4 regions of the Halomonas sp. B23F22_20 genome follow, and region 1 is predicted to be linked to each of the others. Evidence: predicted binding sites of a transcription regulator. Region 1 holds the regulator's gene; each other region holds the start of a gene.
The links. The regulator PhoB, encoded in region 1, activates phosphate uptake and scavenging genes when phosphate is short. The targets are predictions, from matches to a motif close to TGTCATANNNNTGTCANA.
Positions count from the first base shown of each region.

Region 2: ACGTN6_RS10230 (alkaline phosphatase) is a predicted target of PhoB. The motif match lies at 3,249-3,266, and genes of this name have one in related genera.
Region 3: olsF (bifunctional ornithine lipid synthase OlsF) is a predicted target of PhoB. The motif match lies at 3,134-3,151, and genes of this name have one in related genera.
Region 4: ACGTN6_RS05095 (DUF6482 family protein) is a predicted target of PhoB. The motif match lies at 4,904-4,921, and genes of this name have one in related genera.

Region 1 covers NZ_JBIEKH010000004.1:64,987-72,385, forward strand. The annotation lists gene phoU (phosphate signaling complex protein PhoU) at 1-589, shown strand, start outside; gene cysZ (sulfate transporter CysZ) at 674-1,423, shown strand; gene phoR (phosphate regulon sensor histidine kinase PhoR) at 1,509-2,855, opposite strand; gene phoB (phosphate regulon transcriptional regulator PhoB) at 2,857-3,546, opposite strand; gene ubiA (4-hydroxybenzoate octaprenyltransferase) at 3,632-4,525, opposite strand; gene ACGTN6_RS03885 (chorismate--pyruvate lyase family protein) at 4,752-5,228, opposite strand; gene ACGTN6_RS03890 (FAD-dependent oxidoreductase) at 5,376-6,536, shown strand; gene ACGTN6_RS03895 (HU family DNA-binding protein) at 6,734-7,009, shown strand; gene ACGTN6_RS03900 (hypothetical protein) at 7,111-7,399, shown strand, end outside.
Region 2 covers NZ_JBIEKH010000010.1:103,357-110,755, forward strand. The annotation lists gene ACGTN6_RS10210 (SMP-30/gluconolactonase/LRE family protein) at 1-228, opposite strand, end outside; gene ACGTN6_RS10215 (lipocalin family protein) at 352-933, opposite strand; gene ACGTN6_RS10220 (class I SAM-dependent methyltransferase) at 1,028-1,891, shown strand; gene wrbA (NAD(P)H:quinone oxidoreductase) at 1,994-2,590, shown strand; gene ACGTN6_RS10230 (alkaline phosphatase) at 3,429-5,018, shown strand; gene ACGTN6_RS10235 (tartrate dehydrogenase) at 5,141-6,265, opposite strand; gene ACGTN6_RS10240 (LysR family transcriptional regulator) at 6,369-7,319, shown strand; gene ACGTN6_RS10245 (glycosyltransferase) at 7,316-7,399, shown strand, end outside.
Region 3 covers NZ_JBIEKH010000020.1:15,602-23,000, reverse strand. The annotation lists gene ccmA (cytochrome c biogenesis heme-transporting ATPase CcmA) at 1-45, opposite strand, end outside; gene lexA (transcriptional repressor LexA) at 250-720, shown strand; gene ACGTN6_RS16060 (IMPACT family protein) at 720-1,346, shown strand; gene olsF (bifunctional ornithine lipid synthase OlsF) at 1,287-3,074, opposite strand; gene ACGTN6_RS16050 (sodium ion-translocating decarboxylase subunit beta) at 3,211-4,533, opposite strand; gene oadA (sodium-extruding oxaloacetate decarboxylase subunit alpha) at 4,548-6,338, opposite strand; gene ACGTN6_RS16040 (OadG family protein) at 6,398-6,649, opposite strand; gene ACGTN6_RS16035 (tRNA dihydrouridine synthase) at 6,815-7,399, shown strand, end outside.
Region 4 covers NZ_JBIEKH010000005.1:75,383-82,781, reverse strand. The annotation lists gene ACGTN6_RS05125 (monovalent cation/H+ antiporter subunit D) at 1-348, shown strand, start outside; gene ACGTN6_RS05120 (Na+/H+ antiporter subunit E) at 345-842, shown strand; gene ACGTN6_RS05115 (K+/H+ antiporter subunit F) at 836-1,105, shown strand; gene ACGTN6_RS05110 (Na+/H+ antiporter subunit G) at 1,117-1,545, shown strand; gene hemH (ferrochelatase) at 1,634-2,719, opposite strand; gene ACGTN6_RS05100 (cryptochrome/photolyase family protein) at 2,839-4,425, shown strand; gene ACGTN6_RS05095 (DUF6482 family protein) at 4,548-4,850, opposite strand; gene ACGTN6_RS05090 (hypothetical protein) at 4,979-5,272, opposite strand; gene dnaB (replicative DNA helicase) at 5,339-6,727, opposite strand; gene rplI (50S ribosomal protein L9) at 7,033-7,399, opposite strand, start outside.

The DNA.
Region 1 (7,399 bases):
CGACGGTGATTCTGCCCTGGCCGAGCGGGTGGTCGACAATGATCGTGCCGTCAACGACATGCAGATCAAGATCGACGATGAGTGCACCCGAGTACTGGCGCGCCGCCAGCCCGCCGCCTCCGACCTGCGCCTGGTGCTGGCGGTCATTCGTGCCGCCTCCGACCTGGAGCGCATCGGCGACGAGGCCAGCAAGATCGCCCGCAATGCCCTGGAGCTGGTCGAGAGCCACAACGGCAGCCGCGGCTTCGTCGAGGTGCGCATCATCAGCGAACACGTGCGTAAGATGGTGCGCGACGCCCTGACCTCCTTCGCCCGCTTCGATACCGAGCTGGCGCTCCAGGTGGTCCAGGAGGACGACCAGGTCGACAGCGAGTACCAGTCTGCGATGCGCTCGCTGATGACCTTCATGATGGAGGACGCCCGCTCGATCTCGCCGGTGCTCGGGATCATGTGGATCCTGCGCGCCCTGGAACGCGTCGGCGATCACGCCAACAACCTGGCCGAATACGTGATCTATCTGGTCAAGGGGCTCGACATCCGCCACACGGATCCGGATGATCTCGGCGACGAGGTGCACGGCGACCGCTGAACCCCGGTCGTCCGGCGCTGTCCATGAGTCGGCCGTCGCCCCTGGCGACGGCCGACGTCGTCGTGTATGGAGGAAATGACACCGATGCTGGATGCCTTCACGGCGCTGTCCCGGGGGACCCGCCTGGTCTACACTCCTGGCCTGCGCCGCTACGTGTTTCTGCCGATCCTGGCCAACCTGGTGGTCTACGCGGCCATGCTGAGCTATGTGCTGACCCACTTCGGCGGCTGGCTGGACGGCTGGATGGCCATGGTGCCGAGCTGGCTCGACTGGCTATCGTGGCTGATCTGGCCGCTGTTCGTGTTCAGCCTGGGGCTGATGGTGTTCTTCAGCTTCACCCTGGTGACACAGCTGATCGCCGCGCCCTTCTATGGCTTGCTGGCCGAGAAGGTAGAGGGCGAGGTCACCGGGCGGCCGCCGCTGGACGATCGCGGCTTGGTGCGCACCGGCGTCGATGCCCTGGGCCGCGAGCTGGTCAAGCTGGGCTATATCCTGCCGCGTATGCTGGTGCTGTTCGTGATCGGCTGGATTCCGCTGCTCAACCTGGCCGCCCCGCTGCTGTGGCTGCTGTTCTCGGCGTGGATGGTGGCGGTCACCTACCTCGACTACCCGATGGACAACAATAAGGTGACCTTCACCGACATGCGCCGCCGGCTCGCGGCGCGGCGCTGGCCGACGCTCACCTACGGCGCTTGGGTGATGCTGATCACCTGGCTGCCGCTGGCCAACCTGTTCCTGCTGCCCGGCGCGGTGGCCGGGGCGGTGCTGATGTGGGACAGCCACTATCGTGCGCTGGCGCCAAGTGCCGGCAAGGCGACGCCGCCGGTACGGTGAAGGCTGGAGGGCGGTGTGGCCTCGGCTTATCCACAGCCGTCGTGCGCTTTGGGTTGTGGATAGTTGCGCGGAAGCGAGCGCCGAATCAGCGAGCGTTGCCGGATCGGGGCAGGCCCAAAGTCGACTCCTCCCCCGCAGCAGTGGCTGCGGTCAGGCGCTCGGCGGGGAAGATGCAGCGGAAGGTCGCGCCCTCGCCGAGACGCGAGTCGATCTCCAGTCGGGCGCCGTGTCGCAGCAGCACATGCTTGACGATCGCCAGCCCCAGGCCGGTGCCGCCGGTGGCGGTGCTGCGGCCCTTGTCGACGCGGTAGAAACGCTCGGTCAGCCGCGGGATGTGCAGCGGATCGATGCCTTCGCCGTCGTCTTCCACCTCCAGGCAGGCGCCGCCCTGCCAGGGGCGCCAGCGTAGTACGATGCGGCTGTCCTCGCCGGCGTAGCGCACGGCGTTGAAGGCCAGGTTGGAAACGGCGCTGTGCAGTTCCTTCTCTGAGCCGAGCAAGCCGCGGGGCTCCTCGACCTCGACCTCGAACCGGTGCCGACCGTCGGACAGCACCTCGGCGTCGCGGCGCACTGCCTCGAGCAGGCTGGCCGGGTCGAGACGAACGTCGTCCTGGCCGCCCCGGTCATTCTCCAGGCGCGACAGCAGCAGCAGGTCGTTGACCAGGTTCTGCATGCGCTGGGTCTGGCTCTGCATCTGTCCGATGCCCCGGGCGAGCCGATCGGGCAGCAGCTCGGCCATGTCGCCGTAAGTCTCGAGGTAGCCTGCCAGCACGGTGAGCGGGGTGCGCAGCTCGTGGGAGACGTTGGCCACGAAGTCGCGGCGCATCTGCTCGAGTCGGTGAAGGCGGGTGATGTCGCGGGCCATCAGTAGCCGCTCGTCGTCGCCGTACAGGGTGATCTGAAACTGCAGGATCATGTTCTCGTCGATCGGCGACGACAGCGTCAGCGGCTCGCGGTAGGCCCGGGCGTGGAAGTAGTCGACGAAGCGCGGGTCGCGCAGCAGGTTGGTGATGTGCTGGCCTCGGTCGTGAGCCGGTTGCAGGCCCAGCATGCGCTCGGCGGCGCTGTTCCACCACTCCATGTCGCCGTGGCGGTCGAGCATCACCACGCTGTCGCGCATGGCCTCGGAAGACTCCTGGATGCGCCGCAGGGTATCGCGCAGGCGCCGCTGGGTGATGCGCTGGCCTTTCTGGTAGCGGTATAGCCTGTCGAACAGTTCGCCCCACAGTCCGGATGCTGCAGGGGGCTCGTCATGGGGATGGTGGGTCAGCCATTCCTGCAGGGCGTGCAGCTGGCGCAGATGATAGAAAAGATACAGGCCCAGCCCCACGGCGATGCCGACGCCGATCAGGGCGAAGGGCCAGCCGACCAGGGCGCCGGCGGCCACCAGGGCCCCCAGCCGCCACAGTTCGCGTCGCCACAGCCGGCCCACGTCAGCCCTTGGTGGAGAAGCGGTAGCCGGTACCGCGCACGGTCTGGATCAGCTGCTGGTGCGGTTCGCCCAGGGCCTTGCGCAGGCGGCGAATATGTACGTCCACCGTGCGCTCCTCGACGTAGACGTTGCCGCCCCATACCTGGTCGAGCAACTGGCCGCGGGTGTAGGCGCGTTCCTGATGGGTCATGAAGAACTGCAGCAGCCGATACTCGGTGGGGCCGATCTCCAGGGAATGGCCGTCGATGCTGACGCGGTGGCTCACCGGGTCGAGCATCAGCCCCTCGACTTCCACCGGCTCCTCGACGCCTCGCGGAGTGGCCCGGCGCAGCACCGCCTTCAGGCGGGCCACCAGCTCCCGCGGGGAGAAAGGCTTGGTGATGTAGTCGTCGGCTCCCGATTCCAGCCCCTGGATCTTGTTGTCCTCCTCGCCCTTGGCGGTGAGCATGATGATCGGAAGCTCGGCGGTGCTCTCCTCGCGCTTGAGCCGGCGGGCGAGCTCGATACCGCTGGTGCCGGGCATCATCCAGTCCAGCAGCACCAGGTCGGGTTGGTGGTCGACGACGATGGCATGGGCGGCCTGGGCATTGTCCGCCTCGAGGACGCGATAGTCGGCCATCTCCAGCGCCACGGCGATCATTTCGCGGATCGGCGCCTCATCATCGACGATCAGTACGGTCTTGGCGGTCATCCCGGGGCCTCATGGTCAAGGTCAATGACAGGTTGGTGACGATGACAGCATGTCCTTGTGACAATACCGTGACAGCCGTCGTCTGTCAGGCGCCCATACCGGGCCATAGCGAGAGCGCGATACCGGCGAATAGCAGCAGTCCCGACCAGTGGTTGTTGAGGAAGGCCTGGAAGCAGCGCTCGCGTTCTCGATGGCGGATCAGTCGCTGCTGGTGGACGAAGGTGGCCGCCATGGCGGCGAGCCCCAGCCAGAAGAAACCGCCCAGTTCGAGCCGCTGCCCGGCCCAGGCCAGCAGGGCGAGGGTCGCCAGCTGCAGCAGGCCGATGATCAGCTTGTCGGCGCGGCCGAACAGCACCGCGGTGGACTTTATGCCGATGCGCAAGTCGTCGTCGCGGTCGACCATGGCGTACTCGGTGTCATAGGCCACGGTCCACAGCACGTTGGCGGCGAACAGCAGCCACGCCTCGAGAGGCAGATGACCGAGCACCGCGCCAAAGGCCATGGGGATCGCCCATGAAAAGGCCGCCCCCAGTACCACCTGGGGCAGGTGGGTATAGCGCTTCATGAAGGGGTAGACGAAGGCCAGGATGATGCCGCCCACCGAGAGCATCACGGTGAAGGGGTTGGTGAACCACACCAGCGCGAAGGCTGCCAGCACCAGGGACACGAACAGCGCCTTGGCTTCGCCCTCGCTGATGCGCCCGGTGGCCAGGGGGCGGTCCTTGGTGCGTTTGACATGGCCGTCGAAGTGGCGGTCGGCGTAGTCGTTGACCACGCAGCCCGCGGCGCGCATCAGATAGACGCCGGCGACGAAGATCAGCAGCAGCCGTCGCTCGGGAATCCCCTCGGCGGCCACCCAGAGGGCCCATAGTGTCGGCCACATCAGCAGCCAGGTGCCGATGGGGCGGTCGAGCCGGGTCAGGTGCAGGAAATCGGGCAGCCGGGCCAGCCCCCTGGGGCGCATCAGCGAACGTTCCATTCGGGTCTCTTCTCGATGGGTCGGGTCGGACGACACGGGTTTCAGTCGATGCCTGGGAGCCTGTCGGATTTGATCGATCGTCGCGAGAATCATGGATTTCGCGACAAGTTTATCGATCTGATGAAGCGAATAGCCCGCTATTCAACGAATCAGATCGAATGAATGTGGCCGACAGCCCGGGCTTCGTAGCAGATCAGCGTTAAGTCCGACAGGCTCCTGGAGCAGCCTACCGTGCCGGAAGCGCCAGGTCATCCGCCATGTCGTCGAGGAAGAACTCCTGGACCAGCACCGCGAAGTGGCCATGACGCAGCACCGAGCGGCGGCCCCAGGGGCCTGGCGATGTTCGAAAGGGGGCCGGGTCGGCGCTGACCTCGATGGGGCCTCGCTCCAGGCCTGGCTGGCGGAACAGCCAGTGCCCCAGTGAACGCTCGCCCAGGCGCTCGAGCCGCTGGCCGCGGAGGCTCCGCAGCGGGGCCACCGAGCGGGCGACCACCCAGGGGCGGTCGTCGAGACACAGCGCCACCTCACGTAGCCAGACTTGTCGGCTGGGCGATATCCGCAGTGCCAAGGCTTCGTCGCGTCGCGGCCGGCCCAGGCGCTGATCGAGCAGGCAGACCCGGAAGTGGCGTGGGGCGCCTGCCTCGATCAGTCGCTGGGTCAGCGAGTCGCGAGAGGCAACCCAGTGCCACCAGTCCGCGCTCATGGCCGGTCGGGCCGCCGCCAGGGGACGCCATCGTGGGGCGAGGGCCGGGCCGTGCTTCACGTCGTGCTCCGCATCCAATCCAAAGGGCGGCTAGTGTACCATGGCGCGCCGACCGGCCACCCCAAGCGCTCCCGCAGCGAGGACTCCATGACTGCACCCCTGACCATCATCGGCTCCGGCATGGCCGGGCTGGGCCTGGCGCGCCAGGTTCGGGCCCGACAGCCCGAGCGTGCCATCACCCTGATCACCGCCGACGGCGGCGACGACTACTCCAAGCCGCTGCTCTCCACCGGCTTCGCCAAGCGTCTGCCTCCAGAGCGTTTGGCGGCTCGCAGTGCTCTGGAGGCGGCGGAGCAGCTAGCCCTGGTGATGCGCACCCATACCCGCGTAGCAGGCATAGACCCCGCCGAGCGTACGCTCGCCATCGGCGCCGAGCGACTGCCCTACGGTGAGCTGGTGCTGGCGACCGGCGCCGTGCCTGAGCCGCCCTTCGCTATTCCGGAGGCGCTGGCCGGCCGAGTCCATACCATCAACGATCTCGACGACTACCGTGCCTTCCACACCGCCCTGGCGGCGCTGGGTCGGCCGGCCCGGGTGGCCATCGTCGGCATCGGCCTGGTGGGCTGCGAGTTCGCCAACGACCTGGCCGCCGGGGGCCACCGGGTTGAGCTGATTGCGCCGGAGGCGGCGCCGCTGCCGAGGCTGCTGCCCGAGCCGCTGGGACATGCCCTTGGCGAGGCTTTTGTCGAGGCCGGCATCGTGTTGCATACCGGACGCCTGGTCGAGAAGCTGCATGAGAACGGGAGTCGAGTGGGACTGGGGCTGAATGACGGCACGACGCTCGAGGCCGACCTGGTGTTGGTAGCCACCGGCCTGCGCCCGCGCACGCAACTGGCCGAAGCGGCCGGGCTCGAGGTGGGGCCGGAAGGCATCTGCACGGACCGCTATCTGGCGACCTCGGCACCGAGCATCCATGCCCTGGGTGACGTGGCCTGCGTGGAGGGTATCAATGCCATGTACGTCCAGCCGCTGCAGGCCGGTGCCAAGGCGTTGGCCGCCACGCTCGCCGGCTCGCCCACCGCGGTGCGCTATGGGCCCTGGCCGGTGCTGGTCAAGACGCCGCTGCTGCCGGTAGTGTCGCTGCCGCCCACCGGGAGGCCCGCTCGCTGGCGGGTCGAGGGCGAAGGCCGGGATCTGAGCGCTCTGGCCGAAGATGAAGACGGACGTTTGATAGGATTTGCGTTGACAGGCGCCTGTGTACGTCGGAAAGTCGAACTGGCGCGGGCTGCACCGCCATTGCTAGGCTAGTGACGTCAACGACGGCGCCCCCGGTTCCCGGCGAGGCAGCAGCGTTGCATCACGGCGTCATTCGCATGCCGCTCCCTCGGGCGAGCCGGAAACCATGCTCGACCGGGCCGCATGCGAGTGGGGCAACACCCAGAATCACTGCGTACAACAATGTGGCCGATGGGATCATCGGCAGGATGTCAAACCAGGAGGGCTGTATGCGCAAACCTGAACTCGCCGCGGCGATCGCCGAGCGTGCCGATCTTTCCAAGGACAAGGCCAGCCAGGTGCTGAACGTCATTCTCGATGAGATCACCGGCAGCGTGTCTGGCGGCAAGGACGTGTCGCTGATCGGTTTCGGTACCTTCACCGTGCGCGAGCGTGCCGCCCGCACCGGCAAGAACCCCCAGACCGGCCAACCCCTGACCATCCCGGCCAGCAAGACCGTGGCCTTCAAGCCGGGCAAGGGGCTCAAGGACGCCGTCTCCAAGTAGGCAAGGTCCGCCGGCTTTTCAGACCCCGCCTGAGACGCGACGCGGCCCGCTTGGCGGGCCGCGATTCCCTCTCTTACCTTATCCCCATTGACGGAGCCGTCATGAAGCTACGCCTGATGCTCTGGGTACTGGGCGTTATGCTCAAGCGTGCCTTGAAGCGCAAGGCCGCGTTTCGCGAGCGCCTGGCCGATCTGCGAGGCCTCGATTGGGGCATCGGCACCGAAGATCTTCGCATTGCTCGTTACTATCGAATGTCTCCCCGCGGCATCGAGACCGGGACCGGGCTACCGGTGGATCTCGACCTGGAGCTGCGTTTCGATGACGTGGACAGCGCGGTACGGGTGCTCAGGAAACCCACCCAGAAGGCCTTCCTCGACGGCATGATGGCCG
Region 2 (7,399 bases), on a different contig from region 1:
GCGACCCACGGCGTTCCAGGCCGGTCCCTCGAGCCAGAGTCCGCCGCTCCATACTCGCTGCAGCGGCGAGTTGAACAGCATGTAGCGCTCGAAGCGCTCGTCGAGCACTTGCCAGCAGTCGTTGGGATAGCGCGCTGGCGCCTCGGCGCCAGCGAACAGTGAAGGCGAGCTCGCCACGGCGGTCAGGGCGGCGGTCCCAGCCAGGAATTGACGGCGTCCTATCGTCATATGTCACCTCATGTGAATGCACGTTTGTTGTTCGGGAGTGCGTGCATGAGGATGACGTGAACCATGCGTATGTGTAACTACGACATACGTATGTTGTACATTCTTTCGTGTCTCTGGGGTTGCTCAGCGCTCGCTCGGTGCGTCGAGTGGCTCCGCCGAGCCGTTGCGACGCCAGGGCGTGCAGGCGTCGCCCTGTTCCACCTCGATCAGCTCGTCGACTGGGAAGTCCAGCGCCGCGGCGCGGTCGACCAGCGCGCGGTAGGTGTCCGGAGCGAGTTCGGGGCGGCGCGAGAGGATCCACAGATAGTCGCGGTCCGGGCCTGACACTAGCGCCCAGTCATAGTCGTCGGCCAGTACCAGCACGTTGTAGCCAGCATAGAAGGGACCGAAGAAGCTGACCTTGAGGCGACCGAGGCGCGGATCGTCGAGTGGATAGGCCCGGCCCTCGGCGACATCGACCTCGCCGGCGTCCAGGTCGACGCCGCGATTGATCACCCGGATGCCGCCGTCGTCGCGTCGGGCGTAGTCGGCGGTGACGCAGTCCAGGCCCTCCTCGAAGGAATGATCCAGTCGCGCGATCTCGTACCAGCGGCCCAGATAACGCTCGGCATCGAAGTCATCGACGGCTCGGGTGCCCTCGGGAATGCCGGTACAGGCGGACAGGCCCAGGGCGAGCAGGGCCAGGGGAAGCAGGGTGCGTGGCATCGTGACCTCCGTGTCGGGACGACCATGGCAGGATAGGGCGGCGGCCGCAAAGCCGCTAGGCTGGAACGCCTGGATATTCAGGGAGATCCCCGTAATGGATAGCATGCCGCATCTCGATGGCCACTACGATGCCCTCGCCCGGCAAGATGGCGAGCCGCTGACGGCCCGACTGCGGGCGGCGTTCCGGGCCGCTGGCCGGGACCCGGAGCGGCTTTCGCCGGACGAGGTCGCCGGCATCGACCAGCTTCACCTGGGCGGACGCCGGGCCAGTCGCGACCTGGCACGGCGCGGTGCTCTCGCCGCCGGACAGCGACTGCTGGACGTCGGCTGCGGCACCGGAGGCGCCAGCCGGCTGCTGGCCCACGAGTGTGGTGTCGAGGCGCTCGGAGTGGACATCACCGCGGCCTTCGTCGCGGTGGCCGAGTGGTTGAGCCAGGCCACCGGGCTGGCGGATCGGACACGCTTCCTGTGTGCGGACGCCGCTCGGCTGCCGCTGCTGACGGCGAGCGTGGATGTGGTCTGGTGCCAGCATGCCCTGATGAACATGCCCGATCCGGCGACGGTGCTCGCCGAGTGGCGTCGCCTGCTGGTGCCTGGGGGGCGCGTGCTGCTCCATGAGGTGGTCGCCGGGGACAACCCGGCGCCGCTCTCGCTGCCGGTGCCGTGGGCTCGGGAGGTCACGCATAGTCACCTGATCCGCCGGGAGGTCCTCGAGGCCGCGCTTGCCGAGGCGGGGTTCGTCGCCCACGAGGTGGACGACGTCAGCGCCTCGGCGCTGGCCTGGCGGCGTCGGCAGGTGGAAGGACAGGGGAAGGGCAAAGAACGCTCAGCATCGGCGCCCTTGCCGGGCCCGGCGCTGATCTTCGGCGATGATTTCGCGGCCATGGGACGCAACTTGCTCGATAACCTGTCGGACGATCGGGTGCGGATCATCGCCGGCGCCTGGGCACGTGCCTGACCGTTCGATGGGATCGCATGCCGGCGTCGAAAGGCTTCGCCTGTGCCCGGCGCGACGGCGGCTAGACTGAATCTCGTCATCCATCGACAGGAGGCGGGATTCATGACCAAGGTACTGGTGCTCTATCACTCCATGTACGGCCATATCGACACCCTAGCCCGAGCCGTTGCCGAAGGCGCCGGCCGGGTGGCCGGCGTCGAGGTCGACATCAAGCGCGTGCCCGAGACCATGGACGCGGCGGCCTTCACCAAGGCGGGCGGTCAGACCTTCGACACCTCGGAGGCGAGCCCTCAGGAGCTGGCCGACTACGACGCGGTGATCTTCGGCACGCCGACCCGCTTCGGCAACATGTCGGGCCAGATGCGCACCTTCCTCGACCAGACCGGTGGCCTGTGGGCCAAGGGCGCGCTGCGCGGCAAGGTGGCCAGCGTCTTCACCTCCACAGGTACCGGCGGCGGCAACGAGTCGACCATCCTCACCGCCTGGACCACCCTGGCCCACCACGGAATGGTAATCGTGCCGATCGGCTACGGGCTCGAGGCTCAGTTCGACATCTCCGAGGTCAAAGGCGGCTCGCCCTACGGCGCCGCGACCATTGCCGGCGGTGACGGCTCGCGCCAGCCCAGCGATACGGAGCTCGAGCTGGCGCGCTTCCAGGGCGAGCACGTGGCCGGAATAGCGGCGAAGCTGGTTGCTTGAACCGCCGTCTGCCTTCGCCTCGGGGTAGGCCGGCGAGCGGGAGAACTCTTACGTCCAGAATACTCCAGCCATTACTGTCTTGGCCGCTACATGCCCGGGAGCCGCTGTAGTAGAAGGAGTCCTCCCGGGTGCCACACGGGGTATGTCGGTCGGTGGAGAGTCGGTCGTAGGAGAACCCTTCGGCATCCTGCCGGCTCCACTACGCAGGCGTCATTCCAGTACGCTTGTCCTCGGCGTGGCCGTGCGAGGATAACGTCGGTCACCGGCGCCGAGATCGGCGACCCTATCGGGTACGAGTCACGCTGATGCACCACCGCTACCTATAACCGGTCGCCTGAATGCGCTATTTGCGTGGTCCTGTCATGGTGTTCGCTTCAGATGTCGAAGTTTCATGCATGCGCACAGACTCGGTAGCCCGTGGTCGCATAGAAGTCGATGAAGAAGCTTGTATGTTTTATACAAAATTCGAATGAGGACTCGGGAGAGTCACGGTCCTGATCCAAGCGAACCCCGTTCCGGTCGGGGTGCAAGAAACCTTGAGCCACGCGCCGGGTTCATGCTCAAGCCGTCCCGGTACGGTTCTTGCGTCTCTGTCGGTGCTGCCGGCAATAACGCCAGGGAATGGATTCGTCCGCTAAAGTCTCATCAATATGGTTGTTGTCATATATCTGAAATAATGCATGCTACTCAATGGCACTAGATGGTGGAGACACCGTCATCCCCAAGGTGCTGACATCGATGAAAGACGGACTTTGAGACTGCCTAGTCGAGTAGGCAAGAGGGTGCGCCGTGCACCCAGAAAATATAGTAACAAGAAGGAATAACAATGACATACTGCATGAAGCAAACACCGGCAGTAGGCGCGCTGTGCGGTAGCATATTGCTGGCGGGTATAGCGGCACCGGCTAGTGCTGCCGAGATCAAGAACGTGATTCTGATGATCGGGGACGGTATGGGGCCACAGCAGGTCGGTATGCTGGAGACCTATGCGAATCAGGCTCCCGATTCCATCTATGGCGGCAAGTCGACGGCGTTCTATCAATTGGCCAAGGAGGGTGTTGTCGGCTTTTCTTTGACTCACCCAGGGGATGCCGTCGTGGTGGACTCCGCTTGTTCCGCCACTCAGTTGGCAACGGGGGTCTTTTCCGGAAGCGAGGTGATCGGTATCGATGCCGAGGGCAATCCGGTCGAGACGGTGCTCGAGCTGGCCCAGTCCCAGGGCAAGTCAACCGGTCTGGTCTCGGATACTCGCCTGACCCATGCCACACCCGCCGCCTTCGCCGCTCATCAACCCCATCGCTCGCTTGAGAACGCCATCGCTGAGGACATGCTCGAGGTGGGGCCTGATGTGATGCTCTCGGGCGGGCTCCGCCACTGGGTACCGCAATCGGTGAATGATGGCGATCAGGCTAGAAACGAGGTCTTCGATCTGATGGGGGGAGCCTTCGACCCGGTTTCCAAGCGCGAGGATGAGCGTAACCTGCTCGACGAAGCCGCCGAACAGGGCTATGGTCTGGCTTTCAGTCGCACGCAGCTCGACGACCACCATGACGGGAAGCTATTGGGCCTTTTTGCCAATTCCGGCATGGCCGATGGTATCGCCTATCGTGACAGCAAGGATGATCCCGGGCGTCAGCAGCCGACCTTGAGCGAGATGACTCAGGCCGCCCTGAACGTGCTCGAGCAGGATGACGATGGCTTCTTCCTGATGGTCGAGGGAGGGCAGATCGACTGGGCGGGCCATACCAACGATGCCGGTACCATGCTCAACGAGATGGTTAAGTTCGAGGAGGCGATTCAGGGCGTCTATGATTGGGCGAAAGGACGCGATGACACCGTAATTCTGGTTACCGCGGATCATGAAACCGGCGCGTTCGGATTCAGCTACTCCTCGGCCAACTTGCCAGAGCCGCAGGCGAAGCCGGGCCCTGCCTTCGCGGAGCAGGATTATGCTCCCAACTTCAACTTTGGCGATTTCTCGATCCTCGATTCGCTCTATCAGCAGAAGGCCAGCTTTTCGACGCTGCTGCGCGACTTCGGGGCGCTCGATGAGGGGGAGCAGACCCCCGCGCGTCTGATGGAAATGGTCAATGCCAACAGCGATTTTCAGATCGATGAGGAACAGGCGGTGGCTGTCCTGGCCGACAAGCCGAATCCCTATCATGTGGCGGGTCATAGCTATCTCGATGCCAAGGAGGTCCCGGCCGTTCAGGATTTCGACGCCTTCTATCCCTATAACGACCGTGGTGATGTGCTGGGGCGTGTCCTGGGGACCGCACAGAACATCGTCTGGGGCACTGGCACCCATACCCATACCCCTGTGAACGTTTTTGCCTGGGGACCGGCCGAGATGATCCTGCCGGTGTCTTCGATTCAGCATCACTCTGAGGTTGGCCAGTACCTCAAGTCCCTGGTCAATACCAACTAAACGCCAGTTGCAATGCGCGGTCCTCCTGACAGGAGGGCCGCTTCCTGTTTCGATGGCCATCGCCGATGCAGCGGCAGGCGACGCCTGATCTCTTCTCTCTTCGTAAACACCAGGACCGATTTTCAGGTCCGAAGTGACTCGAATTTTCCCTGATGGCTTGTGTGTTCCGTGGCACAGGCCTCGATACGTTCAGCAATGGCGCGGCCCAGGCCCTCGGTGGTACCGCGGCCCTTGAGGTCCGGCGTGAGCGTCTTGGCATCGCCCTCGGCGAGCACCGCCTCGATGGCGGCGAGGATGGCCGCGCCCGCCTCGCGGTGCCCCAGGTGCTCGAGCATCATGGCACCGGACCAGATCTGGCCGATGGGGTTGGCGATGCCGCGTCCGGCGATGTCCGGGGCGCTGCCGTGGACCGGCTCGAACAGGCTCGGGAAAGTGCCCTCGGGGTTGATGTTGGCCGAGGGGGCCACGCCGATGGTGCCGGTACAGGCCGGGCCCAGGTCGGAGAGGATGTCGCCGAACAGGTTGCTGGCCACCACCACGTCGAACCAGTCCGGGTGGAGCACGAAGTTGGCGGTCAGGATGTCGATATGGAACTTGTCGACCTCGACCTGCGGGTAGCGCTCGCCCATGGCCGCCACGCGCTTGTCCCACCAGGGCATGGTGATGGCGATGCCGTTGGACTTGGTCGCCGAGGTGAGCTTCTTCCGGGGGCGGCTCTGGGCCAGGTCGAAGGCGTACTTCAGCACCCGGTCGACCCCGGTGCGAGTCATCACCGTTTCCTGAATCACCACTTCACGCTCGGTGCCCTCGAACATGGTGCCGCCGACGCTGGAGTACTCGCCCTCGGTGTTCTCGCGCACCACGTAGAAGTCGATATCGCCCGGCTTGCGGCCGGCCAGCGGGCTCTCGATGCCCGGCAGCAGGCGGCAGGGTCGCAGATTGACGTACTGGTCGAACTCGCGGCGGAACTTGAGTAGCGAGCCCCACAGCGAGACATGGTCCGGGACCTTCTCCGGCCAACCGATGGCGCCGTAGTAGATCGCATCGAAGGCGACCAGGGTCTGGTGCCAGTCGTCGGGCAGCATCTGGCCATATTCGAGGTAGTAGTCGCAGCTGGCGAAGTCGAAGGGCTCGAAGGAGAGGTCGAGGCCGAAGCGGCGGGCGGCGGCCTCCAGGGCGCGCAGGCCCTCGGGCATGACTTCCTTGCCGATGCCGTCACCGGCGAGCACGGCGATACGCTGGGTCATGGGGAATCCTCGGTGCGGAATGTGGCATTCAGTCTACGCCTGCACATCGACGAGATAATCGGGGTAATATTCAAGCAATTATTGAACATAAGTGGAGAGTACGGTGACGCCCCTCGACGACCTGGCCTTCTTCCAGCGCCTGGCCCGGGCCGGCAGCCTGACCGCTACCGCCCGGGAGCTCGGGCTGTCGCTGTCGGCGGTGAGCAAGCGCCTGCAGCGCCTCGAAGCGCGCCTCGGCGTCTCGCTGGCGGCGCGCACCACCCGGCGCCTGACCCTGACCGCCGAGGGCGAGCGTTACCTGGCCCGCGGCGTGGCCATCCTCGACGATCTGACGGAGCTGGAGGAGACACTGGGCGACCGCCGTGCCGAGCTCTCCGGGCCGCTGCGCGTCAACGCCACCTTCGGCTTCGGGCGCCGGCACGTGGCGCCGCTGCTGTCGGCCTTTCTCGCCCGCCACCCGCGCCTCGAGGCGAACCTGGAGCTGACCAACTTCCCGCTCGGCCTGGCCGACCAGGGCATCGACATCGGCATCCGGATCGGCGAGCCGCCGGACTCGCGGCTGGTGGCGCGGCGCATCCTGGCCAACCGTCGAGTGCTGTGCGCGGCGCCGCGCTACGTGGCGGAGATGCCCCCGCTGGAGGCACCGGCCGATCTGGCGAGCCATCCCTGCCTGGTGCTGCGCGAGATCGAAAGCGACTACGCGGTGTGGCGCTTCGTTCGCCGCCGCGGCCCGGCAGAGGAACGCGCGGTCAAGGTCACCGGTCCCATGGCCAGCAACGACGGCGAGGTGGTCCGGCGCCTGGCCCAGGACGGTCGTGGCATCGCCCTGCGTTCCTGGTGGGACGTCCACGAAGACCTGGCGGCGGGGCGCCTGGTCGAACTGCTGCCGGGGTGGCGGGGCGTGCGTGCCGACTTCCATGCCGTGTATGATCGGCGCCGCCACGTTCCGCTGCGGATCCGCGCCTTCATCGCCTATCTTGAGCAGGAGATGCCCGGGCGCGTGCCGCCGCTGGAGGTGCCCCCGCAAGCCCGGCAAGGAGAGTCGCGACCGTGAATGTGCTCATGTTCACCAACACCTATCTGCCCATCGTCGGTGGCGTCAGCGAGTCGGTGCAGCGGCTCAAGCGACAGCTC
Region 3 (7,399 bases), on a different contig from region 1:
GTCTCGCTCACAGGCCAGCCGTCGGGCTTGCAGGCGCAGGCTCAAGGCGCTCTCCGGGCATGGGAAATATGGCTCGGCACTGTACACGGAAAAGGTTTTCATCGCCAGTCGAGGGAGGCCGCAGAGCACGCGGCGCTTGCCCTGCGGCATGTTCGCCGGCAACGCGCCCCTTGCCAGATGCCCGTTGCCTGCTATGCTGGCCATGTACTGTATGTATCAACAGTCATTGCCGACGAGGGACACCGCGCCATGTCACGCCTTGAACCGCAGTACCTGTTCCGCCAGCCCAACCTGCCCATCGCCGAGGCCTGGGCACCGCTCGACGCCGACGACCTGGTCGAAGTTCCCCTGCTCGGCAGCGTCGCCGCGGGCATGCCCATCGATGCCTGCATCGACGCCGGTAGCGTCGAGGTGCCAAGCCGTATGGTCAAGCGCAACACCTACGCGCTGAGGGTCTGCGGCGACTCGATGATCGATTGCAACATCTTCGACGGAGATGTGATCATCATCGAACGTCGCGAGAGCGCCGAGAACGGCGAAACCGCGGTGGTGATGATCAATGACCAGGAGGTCACCCTGAAGAAGCTCTACATCGAGAAGTCCGGCGTGCGCCTGCAGCCGGCCAACGAGGCCATGCCGCCCATCTGCCTGAAGAACAGCGACATCCAGGTGCTCGGCCTGGTGATGGGCGTGGTGCGCCAACCGGACCTGGCCGCCTGATGCGCTACCCCATCCCCGACCTGCCTGCCGGGACATGGCACGAGAGCGAAATCGAAGTCGAGAAGAGCCGCTTCATCGCCTGGGTCTGTCACGCCCCGGACGTGGCCGCCTTCGAGGCCCTGCTGGCGGCCGCGCGTCACGCCCATCCGAACGCCAGTCACCACTGCAGCGCCTTCATCGCCGGCCCGCCCGGCGAACAGCGGGCCATCGGCTTCTCCGACGATGGCGAACCCGGCGGCACCGCCGGTCGACCCATGTATCAGGTACTGGAAGGCGCCGGCATCGGCCAGATCGGCTGCGTGGTGATCCGCTACTTCGGCGGCACCAAGCTCGGCACCGGCGGCCTGGCCCGCGCCTACGGCCAGGCCGTCAGCGAGGCGCTGGAAATCCTGCCAAGGAGCGAGGTCACCGAGCGTGATCCGCTGCGCCTGAAGGTCGACTTCGCCGGCGAGGCCCAGGCCCGTGCCTGGTGCGCCGAACACGACATTCCCGTGGACGCCGCCGACTATGGCGCCGACGGCGTGGTGCTGACCCTGGGCTGGCCGCGGGATCTCGACCGCGACCTGTCAGCGCTCACCAGCCGGCTCAAGGGGCGGCTCGAGCGCCTCGACTCCGACGCCGCCTGACCCGGCCGCCGCCGACGACGCACCTAGATAGCGAGCCCGCTTCTCGGGCTTCAGCCTAGCCAGGTCTACCGCCACCAGGCCATCGGTGCAGTAGCCGAAGGCGGTGTCCACGCCGAAAGCCAGGAAGCGCGTGCCACCGGGTTCGGTGACTTCCACGTACTGCTTGTACAGGGCCGGCACGCTAGCGCCCAGCGCCTGCAGGCCGTGTCGCAGGCGCTGGAAATCCTCCCGCGCATCGTCACCATGGAACAACCGCTCCGCCTCCAACTGCCCCGCCCGGGAGATCCGCCAGGGCGTGCGCGGCCGCACTTGGCTCTCGGCGTCCCCGTGGTAGTGGCGGTAGTAGCTGACCAGCAGCTCCTTGGCCAGCGGCGGCAGGTGATTGGGCAGCGTAACCGGCCCGAACAGCCAGCGCACCTCGGGATGGCGGCGCAGGTAGGCGCCCAGCCCGACCCACAGGTAATCCAGACTACGCCGCCCCCAGTAGCGCGGCTGGACGAAGCTGCGTCCCAGTTCGAGCCCGTGCCGCCAGTCCTCCCAGGGCGCCTGCTCGAGGTGAAAGATCGTGGCGCCGTAGAGCCCGGTCACGCCGTGCCGATCGAGGATCCGCCCCACCTCGCCGAGGCGATAGGCGCCGGCGATTTCCAGGTCGCGGTCGTCCCACAGCACAAGGTGGCGATAATAGTCGTCGAACGCGTCCAGATCGCGCTTGCCCCCGCTACCCTCGCCGACACGGCGGAAGGCGACTTCACGCAGCCGGCCGATCTCACGCATCACCGCCGAGTCCGGACGGCTGTCGAACAGCAGGATACGCTTACCGTCGGCGGTTTCGCCCAGAGACTCCGCCTCGCGTAGCTCCTCACGCAGGCGTTGGCGCGGCTCTGGCCGCGCGATGCCGGTCTCGCCGACGAACACGCCGCGACGCCCGCGTCCCAGCCGGTAGACGTGCTTGCGCAGCAGCTTGAGCTTGACCGAATTGGCCAGGTCTCCGCGGTCGAAGCGCGCCAGCGGGATCGGCCCGCCGACCCGCAAGGCGATGTGCCGACCACGCTGGCGAAACATCTCGCTGGGCAACAGCAGCGGCCCCAATTCACTGCGCAGCGAGGTCAGGGCATAGAAGCGCGGGGAGTTGCGCCCGCGGACGTGGACCGGCAGCAAGGGCGCATTGGTGCGCCGCGCGGCATGCAGGAAGCCGGAGTGCCACTTGCCGTCGCGCACCCCGGCCGGGCTAGCACGGGACACCTCTCCGGCAGGAAAGACGATCACCGCCCGCTCCGCCTCAAGGGCCTCGACCATCTGCGAGAGGCTGCGGCGCAGCCCGCGCCGTGACAGGTTATCCACCGGCAGCAGCACCTCCGACAGCGGCGCCAGCTGGAGCAGCAGGTCGTTGGCCAGGATACTCACGTCCGGGCGCACCTCGGCCACCATGCGCAGCAGCGCCAGGCCGTCCAGCGCCCCAAGCGGGTGGTTGGCGACCACGACCACACGTCCGGTATCGGGAATCTGCTCGCGATCCCTCGACGACAGGGTATAGCCGACATCGAGATGCTCGAACACCCGATCGATGAACTCGCACCAGCCGAGTTCGCCGTGGCGTTCCAGGAAATCATTGATCTCGCGCTCGTGCACCAGGTGGCGCAGCCCCGCCACCAGCGGCCCGAACAGCCACGGCGGCCGAGCCGCCAACCTTGGGGCCTTGTCACAAAGGGCCCGCTCGATATCGATCATGCCGCCTTCTCCTCGCCAGACGCCCCGGGGGCGCCGATGCGCTCAGGCTAGGGACGGCAGGTGACAGGAAGATGGCGGCCACAAAGACGAACGGCGCCCCGAAGGGCGCCGTTGCGCGTGACAGGGCGAGGCCGGCTCAGCCCAGGTACTTGATCATCACCCCGGCGGCCACCGCCGAGCCGATCACCCCGGCCACGTTGGGCCCCATGGCATGCATCAAGAGGAAGTTATGGGGATTGGACTCCAGCCCCACCTTGTTCGACACCCGTGCCGCCATGGGCACCGCCGAGACCCCGGCGGAGCCGATCAGCGGGTTGATCGGCATCTTGCTCACGGCGTTGAGCAGCTTGGCCATCAGGATCCCGCAGGCGGTGCCGATGGCGAAGGCCACCATGCCCAGCGCCAGGATCCCCAGGGTTTCCACGGCCAGGAAGCGATCGGCCATCAGCTTGGAGCCCACCGAGAGCCCGAGGAAGATGGTCACGGTATTGATCAGCGCATGCTGGGCGGTGTCGGAGAGCCGTTCCACCACGCCGCACTCGCGCATCAGATTGCCGAAGCAGAACATCCCCAGCAGCGGCGCGGCGTCCGGCAGGAACAGCACCACCAGGATCAGCAGGCTGATCGGGAAGACGATCTTCTCGCGCTTGGACACCGGGCGCAGCTGGGTCATGGCGATCCCGCGCTCGCGCTGCGTGGTCAGGGCGCGCATGATCGGCGGCTGGATAAGCGGTACCAGCGCCATGTAGGAGTAGGACGCCACGGCAATGGCCCCCAGCAGCTCCGGCGCCAGGATGCTCGACACGTAGATCGAGGTGGGGCCATCGGCCCCGCCGATGATGCCGATGGCGGCGGCCTGGTTGAGCGAGAAGTCCATCCAGCCAAGCGTGGTCATGCCCACCGCCCCGAGCAGGGTGGCGAAGATGCCGAACTGGGCGGCGGCGCCCAGGAACAGGGTCCGCGGGTTAGCCAGCAGCGGGCCGAAGTCGGTCATCGCCCCCACGCCCATGAAGATCACCAGCGGCGCGATGCCCGAGGCGATGGCCACGCTGTAGAACTGGTACAGCATGCCGTGAGCGAAGCCGGCGCCCAGCGCGACGTCATTGGCGGCGCGGATCAGTTCCGGGGCGGTGTCACCGTGCAGCGCCTCGCCGACGGCATGGCGCCAGGCCTCGACCCCGGCGCCGGGCGCCAGGTCCAGTTGCAGGGCGGCCGCCAGCGACCGAAGCATCTCCGCGCCGGCCAGGTGAGCGGCCTGCTCGGCAGCCGACAGCGCCAGCCCGGCCTCGGGAATGTTGGCCAGGATGCCGCCGAAGCCGATCGGCACCAGCAGCAGCGGCTCGAACTTCTTGGCAATGGCCAGCCACAGCAGCAGCAGGCCCACCGCCAGCATCACCGCCTGGCCGGGGCTCAGGTTGTAGAGTCCCGAGCCGGTCCACAGGGTCAGAATCTTGTCGATCATGGGCAACGTCCTCAGAGCACGATCAGGGCGTCGCCTACGGCCACGCTGTCACCTTCGCCGACCTTGACCGACGAGACGGTGCCGGAGCTCGCCGCGCGCACCTCGGTCTCCATCTTCATGGCCTCGAGGATGATCACCACGTCGCCCTCGACCACCCGGTCACCGGGCTTGACGCAGACTTTGAAGATGTTGCCGGCGAGCGGCGCGCTAATGGTATCGCCCGAGGATTCGGCCGGCGCCGCAGGCGCCGCTGAAGCGGCGGCACTGCCCTGCTCCTGGACACGCTCGATCTCGCCACCCTCGGCGACCTCGACCACGTAGGCCTTGCCGTTGACGGTGACGGTATAGGTCTCCGGGCCGCCGGCTGGCGCTACCGGGGCGGGGGCCTGGGCGTCCGGGGCCTGGGGCGCCGGCTCGAAGGCTTCAGGGTCGTCGCGATGCTTGAGGAACTTCAGACCGATCTGCGGGAACAGCGCATAGGTCAGGACATCGTCGATCTCGCGCTCGCCCTCGGCCAGGCGAATGCCCTCGGCCCGGGCCTTCTCGCGGAGCTCGGCGGACAACCGGTCCATCTCCGGGGCGAGATTGTCGGCGGGCCGGCAGGTGATCGGCTCGCCGCCCTCCAGCACGCGGGCCTGGAGTTCGGTGTTGTAGGCCGTCGGCGCGGCGCCGTACTCGCCCTTGAGCAGCGCCTGGACCTCCTTGGAGATCGACTGGTAGCGTTCGCCCATCATCACGTTCATCACCGCCTGGGTGCCGACGATCTGCGAGGTCGGCGTGACCAGCGGGATGTAGCCGAGGTCCTCGCGCACCCGCGGGATCTCCACCAGCACTTCGTCGAGGCGGTCGCCGGCGCCCTGCTCCTTGAGCTGGTTCTCCATGTTGGTGAGCATGCCGCCCGGCACCTGGGCCACCAGGATGCGCGAGTCGATGCCCTTGAGCGAGCCCTCGAAGGCGGCGTATTTCTTGCGCACCTCGCGGAAGTAGGCGGCGATGTCCTCCAGCGCCTCGAGGTCGAGCCCAGTGTCGCGTTCGGTGCCTTGAAGGATGGCCACCAAAGATTCGGTGGGGCTGTGGCCGTAGGTCATCGACATCGAGGAGATGGCGGTGTCGACGTTGTCGATGCCGGCCTCGGCGGCCTTGAGCGCGGTGGCGGTGGACATGCCGGTGGTGGCATGGCTCTGCATGTGGATGGGAATGTCCAGCGTGTCCTTCAGCCGGCTGACCAGCTCAAAGGCCGTGTAAGGCGTGAGCAGGCCAGCCATGTCCTTGATCGCCAGGGAGTCGGCGCCCATGTCGGCGATCTGGCGGCCAAGCTCGACCCAGCCGTCCAGGGTATGCACCGGGCTCACCGTGTAGGAGAGCGTGCCCTGGGCATGGCCCTCGACCCGGCGCACGGCCTGCAGGGCGCGCTCCAGGTTACGCGGATCGTTCATGGCGTCGAACACGCGGAAGACGTCGACGCCGTTGGTCCGGGCGCGCTCGACGAAGCGGTCGACCACGTCGTCGGCATAGTGGCGATAGCCGAGCAGGTTCTGGGCACGCAGCAGCATCTGCTGGCGGGTATTGGGCATGGCCGCCTTCAACGCCCGTATCCGCTCCCAGGGGTCCTCGCCCAAGTAGCGGATACAGGCGTCGAAGGTGGCCCCGCCCCAGGATTCCAGCGACCAGAAGCCGATCCGATCGAGCTTCTCGGCGATCGGCAGCATGTCGTCCAGGCGCAGCCGGGTGGCGAACAGGGACTGGTGAGCGTCGCGCAACACCACGTCGGTGATGCCGAGCGGGCGGGCAGTATCGTTCATGGTGAGTCCTTTATCGTTATTCAGGGATCAGGGGGAAAGCAGGCGTGCCGGTGACTGGCTCAGCGGCGGTGCTCGCGGCGATAGCGATGGATCGCCGCCCCGAGCACGGCCATCAGCTCATCGTCGCGGACCGCGTGGGCCGGCGCAGACGCCGCCGGAGCGGGATCGGCCGAGGGCTCGGGGAAGACCCGACCGATGAGCTTCGACATCAGAGTGGTGACGATGACCAGCACGGTCAGAAAGACGAATACGAACCCCATGCCGAGGCCCATCAGGGCGAAGCCCTCATTGAAAAGCTGCGTATCCTGCATGTGGTATCTCCTCGCTGGCATCCTGGCGACTCGTCCGCCTGGAGGACGAGTTGCGTCGCGATGACGATGATATAAGCTGCCACACTTCCCAAGAATCGCGATGATGCCATGGTGGAAGTCGACGTTGTTAATTTACTACATCCGGGGCGAATCGGCCTAGCCCCCATGGAAGGGGTGATCGACGCCATTACCCGCGACCTGCTGACCCGCACGCCAGGCTTCGACTGGACGGTCACCGAGTTCGTGCGGGTCGTCGACACCCGGCTGCCGCCGCGGGTCTTCCATCGGCACTGCCCCGAACTCACCGAGGCGCGCCCCGTCACGCCTGCCGGGGCGCCGGTGCACCTGCAGCTGCTGGGCTCGGATCCCGCGGCGCTGGCGGCCAATGCCCGTCAGGCCCTGCGCCTGGGCGCCACCAGCCTGGACCTCAACTTCGGCTGCCCGGCCAAGCTGGTCAATCGCCACGATGGAGGCGCCTCCATGCTGCGCGATCCCCGGCGAGTGCGCGCCGCCGTGGCCGCCGTGCACGACGCCGTGGGCGACACCATCCCGGTGACCGCCAAGGTCCGACTGGGCTTCGACGACAGGCGCCTGGCGCTGGCCTGCGCCCAGGCCGCCGAAGACGGCGGCGCCCGCCAGCTGGTGGTCCACGGTCGCACCCGCCGTGAAGGCTATCGCCCTCCGGCCCACTGGGAGTGGATCGGACGCATCCGCGCCCGGCTGTCGATCCCAGTGATCGCCAACGGCGAC
Region 4 (7,399 bases), on a different contig from region 1:
CTGCCGCCGCTGTCCGGCGCCATCGGCAAGGCGCTGCTGCTTGACGCCGCCACGCCCGAGCAACAGCCGTGGCTGTGGCCGCTGCTGCTGATCAGCGGACTGGGCGCCATCATCGCCTTATCCCGGGCCGGCTCGACGCTGTTCTGGCGCAGCCAACAGGGCGAGCGCGACGGCGATCCATTGCCCCGTCAGCACTGGATCGGCGTCAGCCTGTTGCTGGCCGCCTCTCCCCTGCTGGTGGCCTTGGCCGGGCCCATCAGCGACTATACCCAAGCCACCGCCGAACAGCTGGCCAACCCCGACGCCATGGTTCGCACCCTGCTGTCCGATGCTGGAGACGCCCCATGATCCGCCCCCGTTCCTGGCTTCCGATCCCGCTACTGTCACTGCTGCTGCTGGTGGTCTGGCTGCTGCTGGTGCGTAGCTTGTCCTTCGGCCACTTCCTGCTGGGCGGCTTCCTGGCCGTCGTGATCCCGCTGTTCACCTACCGCTTCTGGGACGTCCAGCCCCGGGTCAAGCGTCCGGGGCTGTTGCTGCGCTACATACTGCGGGTGCTCGGCGACATCGTGGTCGCCAACTTCCAGGTCGCCTGGCTGATTCTCAACCCCCGCCAGCGCTCGCGACCGCACTTCGTGGAGTACCCCTTGATGCTGGAGGAACGTTTCACCATCACGCTGCTGGCGAGCACCATCAGCCTCACCCCGGGGACGGTGTCGGCCAACCTGCGCATGGATGGCAAGACGCTGCTGATCCATGCCCTGGACGCCGAGGACGACGAGCAGTTGATCGAGCAGATTCGCGAACGCTACGAGCGCCCGCTCAAGGAGATCTACGAATGCTAGACATTGCGTTGAAGATCAGCCTGACATTGGTGATGGCGGCCCTGGTGCTCAATGCCTATCGCTTGACGGTTGGGCCCAGCCTGCCCGACCGCATCCTGGCGCTGGACACCATGTACGTGAACTCCATCGCGCTGATCGTGCTGCTCGGCCTGTGGCTCGGCACCAAGACCTACTTCGAGGCGGCGGTGCTGATCGCCATGCTCGGTTTCATCAGCACCGTGGCGGTCTGCAAGTACCTGCTGCGCGGCGACATCATCGAATAGGAGAGCCCCGCATGACGTTCTACGTGATTCTCGAGGCCATCATCTCGCTGTTCCTGATCGCCGGCGGCGCCTTCGCCTTCATCGGCTCACTGGGCATGACCCACCTGCGGGACTTCTACATGCGCCTGCACGGGCCGACCAAGGCGACCACCATGGGTATCGGCTGCACCTTGGTCGCCTCGATGCTCTACTTCGGCATCGCCGACAGCGAGCCGGTGGTGCAGGAGATGCTGATCGCCCTGTTCCTGTTCATCACCGCGCCGGTGAGCGCCCACCTGCTGGCCAAGACCGGTCTGCACCTGCGACTCGAGTACATCAACAAGACCCGCGGCCGCCCCGTTGAACTGCATGAAGAGGAAATCGGCGAGACGCCACTCCCTCACGGCGATCCCGAGGAGCGTGCGCCGATTACTCTCGAGAAACCCTCGACGCACTTCTAGGCCCGCCGCGAGACCGGCACGACATGATACGGGCGGCCCCTTGGGCCGCCCGTATCATGTCATCGGTGCCACGTGGTCGTTGCACCGACTAGAGCCAGCCCGCCAGCTCCTGACGGGCGATGGTTTCCAACGCCGCGACATGGTCGTCGCGAGCATTCAGACAGGGCACATAGGTGAAGGTCTCGCCGCCGGCCGCCAGGAAGGCGGCGCGGATCTCCTGCTGGATCTCCTCCAGGGTCTCGACGCAGTCGGCGGCGAAGGCCGGCGAGATCACCGCGATGTGTCGCCGCCCCTCCCGAGCCAGTGCGGCGACTCGCTCGACAGTGGCCGGCCCCACCCACTCCTCGGGCCCGAATTTCGACTGGAAGGTAGTCTCGATGGCCGTGTCCGACAGCCCCAGCGCCTCCTGCAGCAGGCGGGTGGTCTGACGGCAGTGGCAGTAGTAGGGATCGCCCTCGTCCAGGAAGCGCTTGGGCACGCCATGATAGGAGGCCACCAGCACCTCCGGGGCCACCTCCGCGCTCGCATAGGCCTCCCGAACAGAGGCGGCCAGCGCCTCGAGATAGTCCGGGTGGCGGTAATAGGCGGGCACGGTGCGCACCGAGGGTTGCCACTTGAGACGCATCAGAGTACGGAAGGCCTGATCGCAGGCGGTGGCGGTCGTCGGCGAGCCATACTGGGGATAGAGCGGGAAAAAAAGGATCCGCTCGCACCCCCGGGCCTGCAACCGGCGCAGCACGCTATCGGTGGAAGGGTTGCCGTAGCGCATGCAGAAATCCACTTCGACCCGATCCCCGAAGGCCGACTCAAGCCGCGTCGCCAGCTTGGCGGTCTGTTCGCGGGTGATAGTCAGCAAAGGACTCTCATCGAGCCCCTGATTCCAGATACTGCGATACGCCTTGCCCGAGATGAAGGGGCGCCTGCTCAGGATGATCAGCTGCAGCAGCGGTTGCCACAGCCAGCGCGGGTAGTCCACCACCCTCCGGTCGGAGAGGAACTCGCCAAGATAACGCCGCATCGACCAGTAGTCGGTGGCATCCGGGGTCCCGAGGTTGGCCAGCACTACCCCCACCTTGCCCTCGGGCAGTGCAGGGTGCCCCCGCGGGGCATGGCTAAGCCGGCCCTCGCCCGGGACGACCAGTGCGGAATCGGAGGAGTGCTTGAAGACTGCCATGACGCGCTTTCCCTGTGATCGGCTTGAATCGGATGATCCAGCCCCTAGCCTACCATTGCGGGCAAGCACGCGGAATATAGTTATACTATCAACAATATTTGTATAGCTTTTGGTGAAACATGTCGCGTCCCCTGATCCTGGTGCTCGGCGACCAGCTCAGCCACAGTCTGTCGAGCCTGCGCGATGCCCCTCATGGGGCCGTCGTCGCCCTGTGCGAGGTGGCCGAAGAAGGCCGCTACGTACCCCATCACCCGCAGAAGATCGCGCTGATCCTCGCCGCCATGCGCCATTTCGCCGGGGAGCTCCGAGCCAAGGGCTGGCGGGTCCATTACAGTGCCCTGGATGCGCCCGACAATGTCCAGACGCTGATCGGTGAGACCGAACGCCTCGCCGCACTCTACGGCTGCGATGAGATTCGTGTCACACGTCCCGGAGAGTGGCGGCTGTGGCAGGCGATGCAAGAGCGTCGTGACGCCGCGCGGCCCTGGCGCCTCGTGGAGGACGATCGCTTCTACGTCACGCCGGACGCGTTCGCCGACTGGGCCAGGGGGCGCAGCACGCTGCGCTTGGAGGGCTTCTACCGCGAGATGCGCCGCCGCACCGGCCTGCTGATGGAGGGGAACGCACCTCTTGGAGGCCGCTGGAACTTCGACCACGACAACCGCGAGCCGCTGCCCGAGCATCTCGAGGTGCCGGAGCCACCACGTCACCGGCGGGATGCCATCACCCGTGAAGTGCTAGCCCTGGTCGCCGAGCATTTCGGCGACCATTTCGGCGCTCTCGAGGGGTTCCATTGGCCGGTGACACGCCGTCAGTCGCTGGTCGACCTGCGCCACTTCATCGCCAACCTGCTGCCCCACTTCGGCCGCTATCAGGACGCCATCAGCGACGGCCAGCCCTTCCTGTTCCACTCGCGCCTTTCTGCCGCCCTGAATCTGGGGCTCCTCACCCCCCAAGAGGTATGCGCCGCCGTGGAAGCGGCTTATCAGGACGGCAAGTCACCGCTGAACGCGGCGGAGGGGTTCATTCGCCAGATCCTCGGCTGGAGAGAGTATGTACGCGGCCTCTACTGGACGCGCATGCCAGCCTACAAGCGCGCCAATTACCTCGGTGGGTACCGCGACCTGCCCGATTTCTACTGGACCGGTGACACGGATCTGCGCTGCTTGAAACGGGCCATCGAGATGACCCGCGACAACGCCTACGCCCATCACATCCAACGGCTGATGGTGACCGGTAATTTTGCGCTGCTGTGCGACGTGGCCCCCGCGGCGCTGTGCGACTGGTACCTGGCGGTCTATGCCGACGCCTGCGAATGGGTGGAACTGCCCAATACTCTGGGCATGGTACTGCACGGCGATGGGGGCTTGATGGGCTCCAAGCCCTACTGTGCCTCAGGCAAGTACCTCAACCGCATGTCGGATCACTGTCATCACTGCCGCTATGACCCCAAGCAATCCACCGGCGATAAAGCCTGCCCGCTCAACAGCCTTTATTGGCGCTTCATCGAGCGCCACACAGGCCACCTGGCCGATAATCCGCGCATGAAACCTATCCTTGGCAACCTGGCTCGCATGTCCGACGCCCGGCGAACGGCGCTACGTGAACAAGCCGAGGCCTTCCTCGACACACTCGACACCGAACCGGCCTACGGCCGGGGCGCGCACAGCGCAGGCTACGGCTCAGGGGCCGCAGAGAGCCATTGATGCAGGCGGCGGAGTCACGGTCCGCCGATAGAGAGGAAAACAGGGGAGAAATGGTCGCCGATGCGACCGGGAAGGCGGACACGGCCGCCGTGGGGATGTAGACGAAGTGGCTCGGGCGATACCTAGAAGACCAGCGGCATACGCGAGGCCAGAGGGTCACGATAGTGGGTGTCGCGGCCGATCACCTCATCATGCGGCACCTGCTGGACCAGATAGGCGCGATGAATGCCGGCCCGCTTGAGTTCCATGTAGACGTCGTCGAGAGCGCGGAACAGCATCGGCTTGCCGCTGCGAGTCAGCATGTGGCGGCGCCCTTCCACGTCCTCGAGTTCGACCTGGTAGCAATGGCTGCCGGCATGGCCGATCACGCGGATCTCGAAGTTGTCGTGCTGGGCCACGAAGGCCTTGAGGTCATTGAAGTCCATGGGTCCCTCCATCTGGGATCACTGGGTGGATCGGGCACAGCCTGACGCCGCCCGATGACACTCGGATGACCGATCCGTGTCGACCCTATGACCGATGAAGGGGCCCGAGGGTTCCTTGCGTTCGAGACCTACTGGTAATCGGAGGGATCGATCGCCTTGCCCAAGGAGTTTCGATCGACCCATTTTCCGGCCTTGGTTTCCTTGTAGCGGAACACCACGCGATCACCGATCGCCACCGGCAACTCGGCGTCCTCGGTCTGATAGCTGTAGCTCTCGCCATCTACCACCAGTTGGTAGCGATAGAGGTCCGGCATGCCCAGCCACTCCTTGAACGGACCTTCCCGCTCTGCGGACTGCAACTCGCCGCGCGCCTCGAGTTTCGGGGTGCGCCGCCGATTACCGCGCCGAAATCCGCCTGCCATGGTGCTCCTCCAGTGTGCTGTTCAGGGGGGTGGGATTATACGGTGCCGACCGCCTCGCTCAAGGGGTCACTCGCCGAAGGCCTCGCCGTAGCTGTCCGGAGCCAGATCTTCGAAGCGGGTGTACTTGCCGATGAAGGCCATGTGCACCGTGCCGATAGGGCCGTTACGCTGCTTGCCGATGATGAATTCGGCCAGCCCCTGATTATCGGGGTTATCCGGATTGTAGACCTCGTCACGATAGACGAATCCGATCAGGTCGGCGTCCTGCTCGATGGCCCCGGATTCCCGCAGGTCCGACATCACTGGGCGCTTGTTGGGCCGCTGCTCGAGGGAGCGGTTGAGCTGCGACAGCGCCACCACCGGACAGCCGAACTCCTTGGCCAGGCCCTTCAGGGAGCGCGAGATCTCCGAGATCTCACCGGTGCGGTTCTCGGAGAAACCGGGGATCTGCATCAGCTGCAGGTAGTCGATCATGATCAGCGCCAGGTTGCCGTGCTCGCGCACGACCCGGCGGATACGCGAGCGCATCTCGTTGGGCGACAGCGCCGCGGTGTCGTCGATGAACAGCTGCTTGTCCTTGAGCAGGTTGACCGCCGAGGTCAGTCGCGGCCAGTCCTCGTCCTCGAGCTGGCCGGTCCGCACCCGGGTCTGGTCGATGCGCCCCAGCGACGAGAGCATGCGCAGCATGATCGACTCGCCGGGCATCTCCATGGAGAACACCATCACCGGCTTGTCGCTCGAGATCACTGCATGCTCCACCAGGTTCATGGCGAACGTCGTCTTGCCCATGGAGGGACGCCCGGCGACGATCACCAGATCGGAGGGCTGAAGGCCAGAGGTCATGTCATCCAGATCGCGGAAGCCGGTCGATAGCCCGGTCATCTCACCCTGCATGTTGAACATCTCGTCGATGCGATCCACCGCCTTGGCCAGCAGGTCGCTCATGCCGACGGGCCCGCCCTCCTTGGGGCGCTCCTCGCTGATCTGGAACACCAGTCGCTCGGCCTCGTTGACCAGCTCGTCGGCGGGCCGCCCCTGGGGTGCGAAGGCGCTCTCGGCGACCTGGTTGGCGGCATGGATCAGCTTGCGCAGCGTGGCCCGCTCGCGAACGATGTCGGCGTAGGCGCGAATGTTGCTCGCCGACGGCGTGTTGCGGGCCAGCTCGGCCAGAGTCGCCAGGCCGCCGACGGTTTCCAGCTGATCGCGGCCCTCGAGCGCCTCGGAGAGGGTCACCACATCCAACGGCTGGGCCTGTTCGGCCAGCGCGGTCATGACGTTGAAGATCAGCCGGTGTTCGTAGCGATAGAAGTCGCCCGCCACCAGGCGGTCGGCCACGCTGTCCCAAGCCTGGTTGTCGAGCATCAGCCCACCGAGCACCGATTGCTCGGCCTCCAGCGAATGCGGCGGCACCTTCAGCGCCGCGGTCTCCTGGTCGAGCTCGAGGGGTTCGTTCATGGTGACAGGCACCTCCGCTATTAACCTGGCCATCAAAGACGATCGTCCTGATCTCTTCGATCATTACCCACGCCACGCCGGCAAGAAGGTGTGAATCTGCTGGCATGGCACGGGCTCGCGACGGCCGGATGGCCGTCGGCGACACGTCCCTGTACCGCCATCAACGGGCACCCATGCTGGCAGGGGCAAGGATGGACCGGCACATTCTACCCGAAGGTAGCGCCAGGCCTAAGCCCGGAAGACAGGGCAGCAAAAAGGGGCGCGAGGATTTCTCCTCGCGCCCCTGACAGCTGATGGGCTCGGGCTTATTCGGCCACGACCACCACACGTACGGTCGCGTCGACTTCGGCGTGCAGATGCAGCGCGATGTCGTACTCGCCGGTCTGGCGAATCGGACCTTCCGGCATGCGGACTTCGCTCTTGGCCACTTCGATACCGGCAGAGGAAATCGCGTCGGCCAGGTCACGCGGACCAATGGAACCGAACAGCTTGCCCTCGTCACCGGCCTTGGCGACCAGCGACAGCTCGATGTCGTTGAGCTGTTCGGCGCGAGCCTCGGCCTCGGCCTTGCGCTCGGCGGCCTCGGCCTCGAGCTCGGAGCGCTGGGCCTCGAAGGCCTCGATGTTGTCCTTGGTGGCCGGCACGGCGAGACCGTAGGGCACCAGGTAGTTG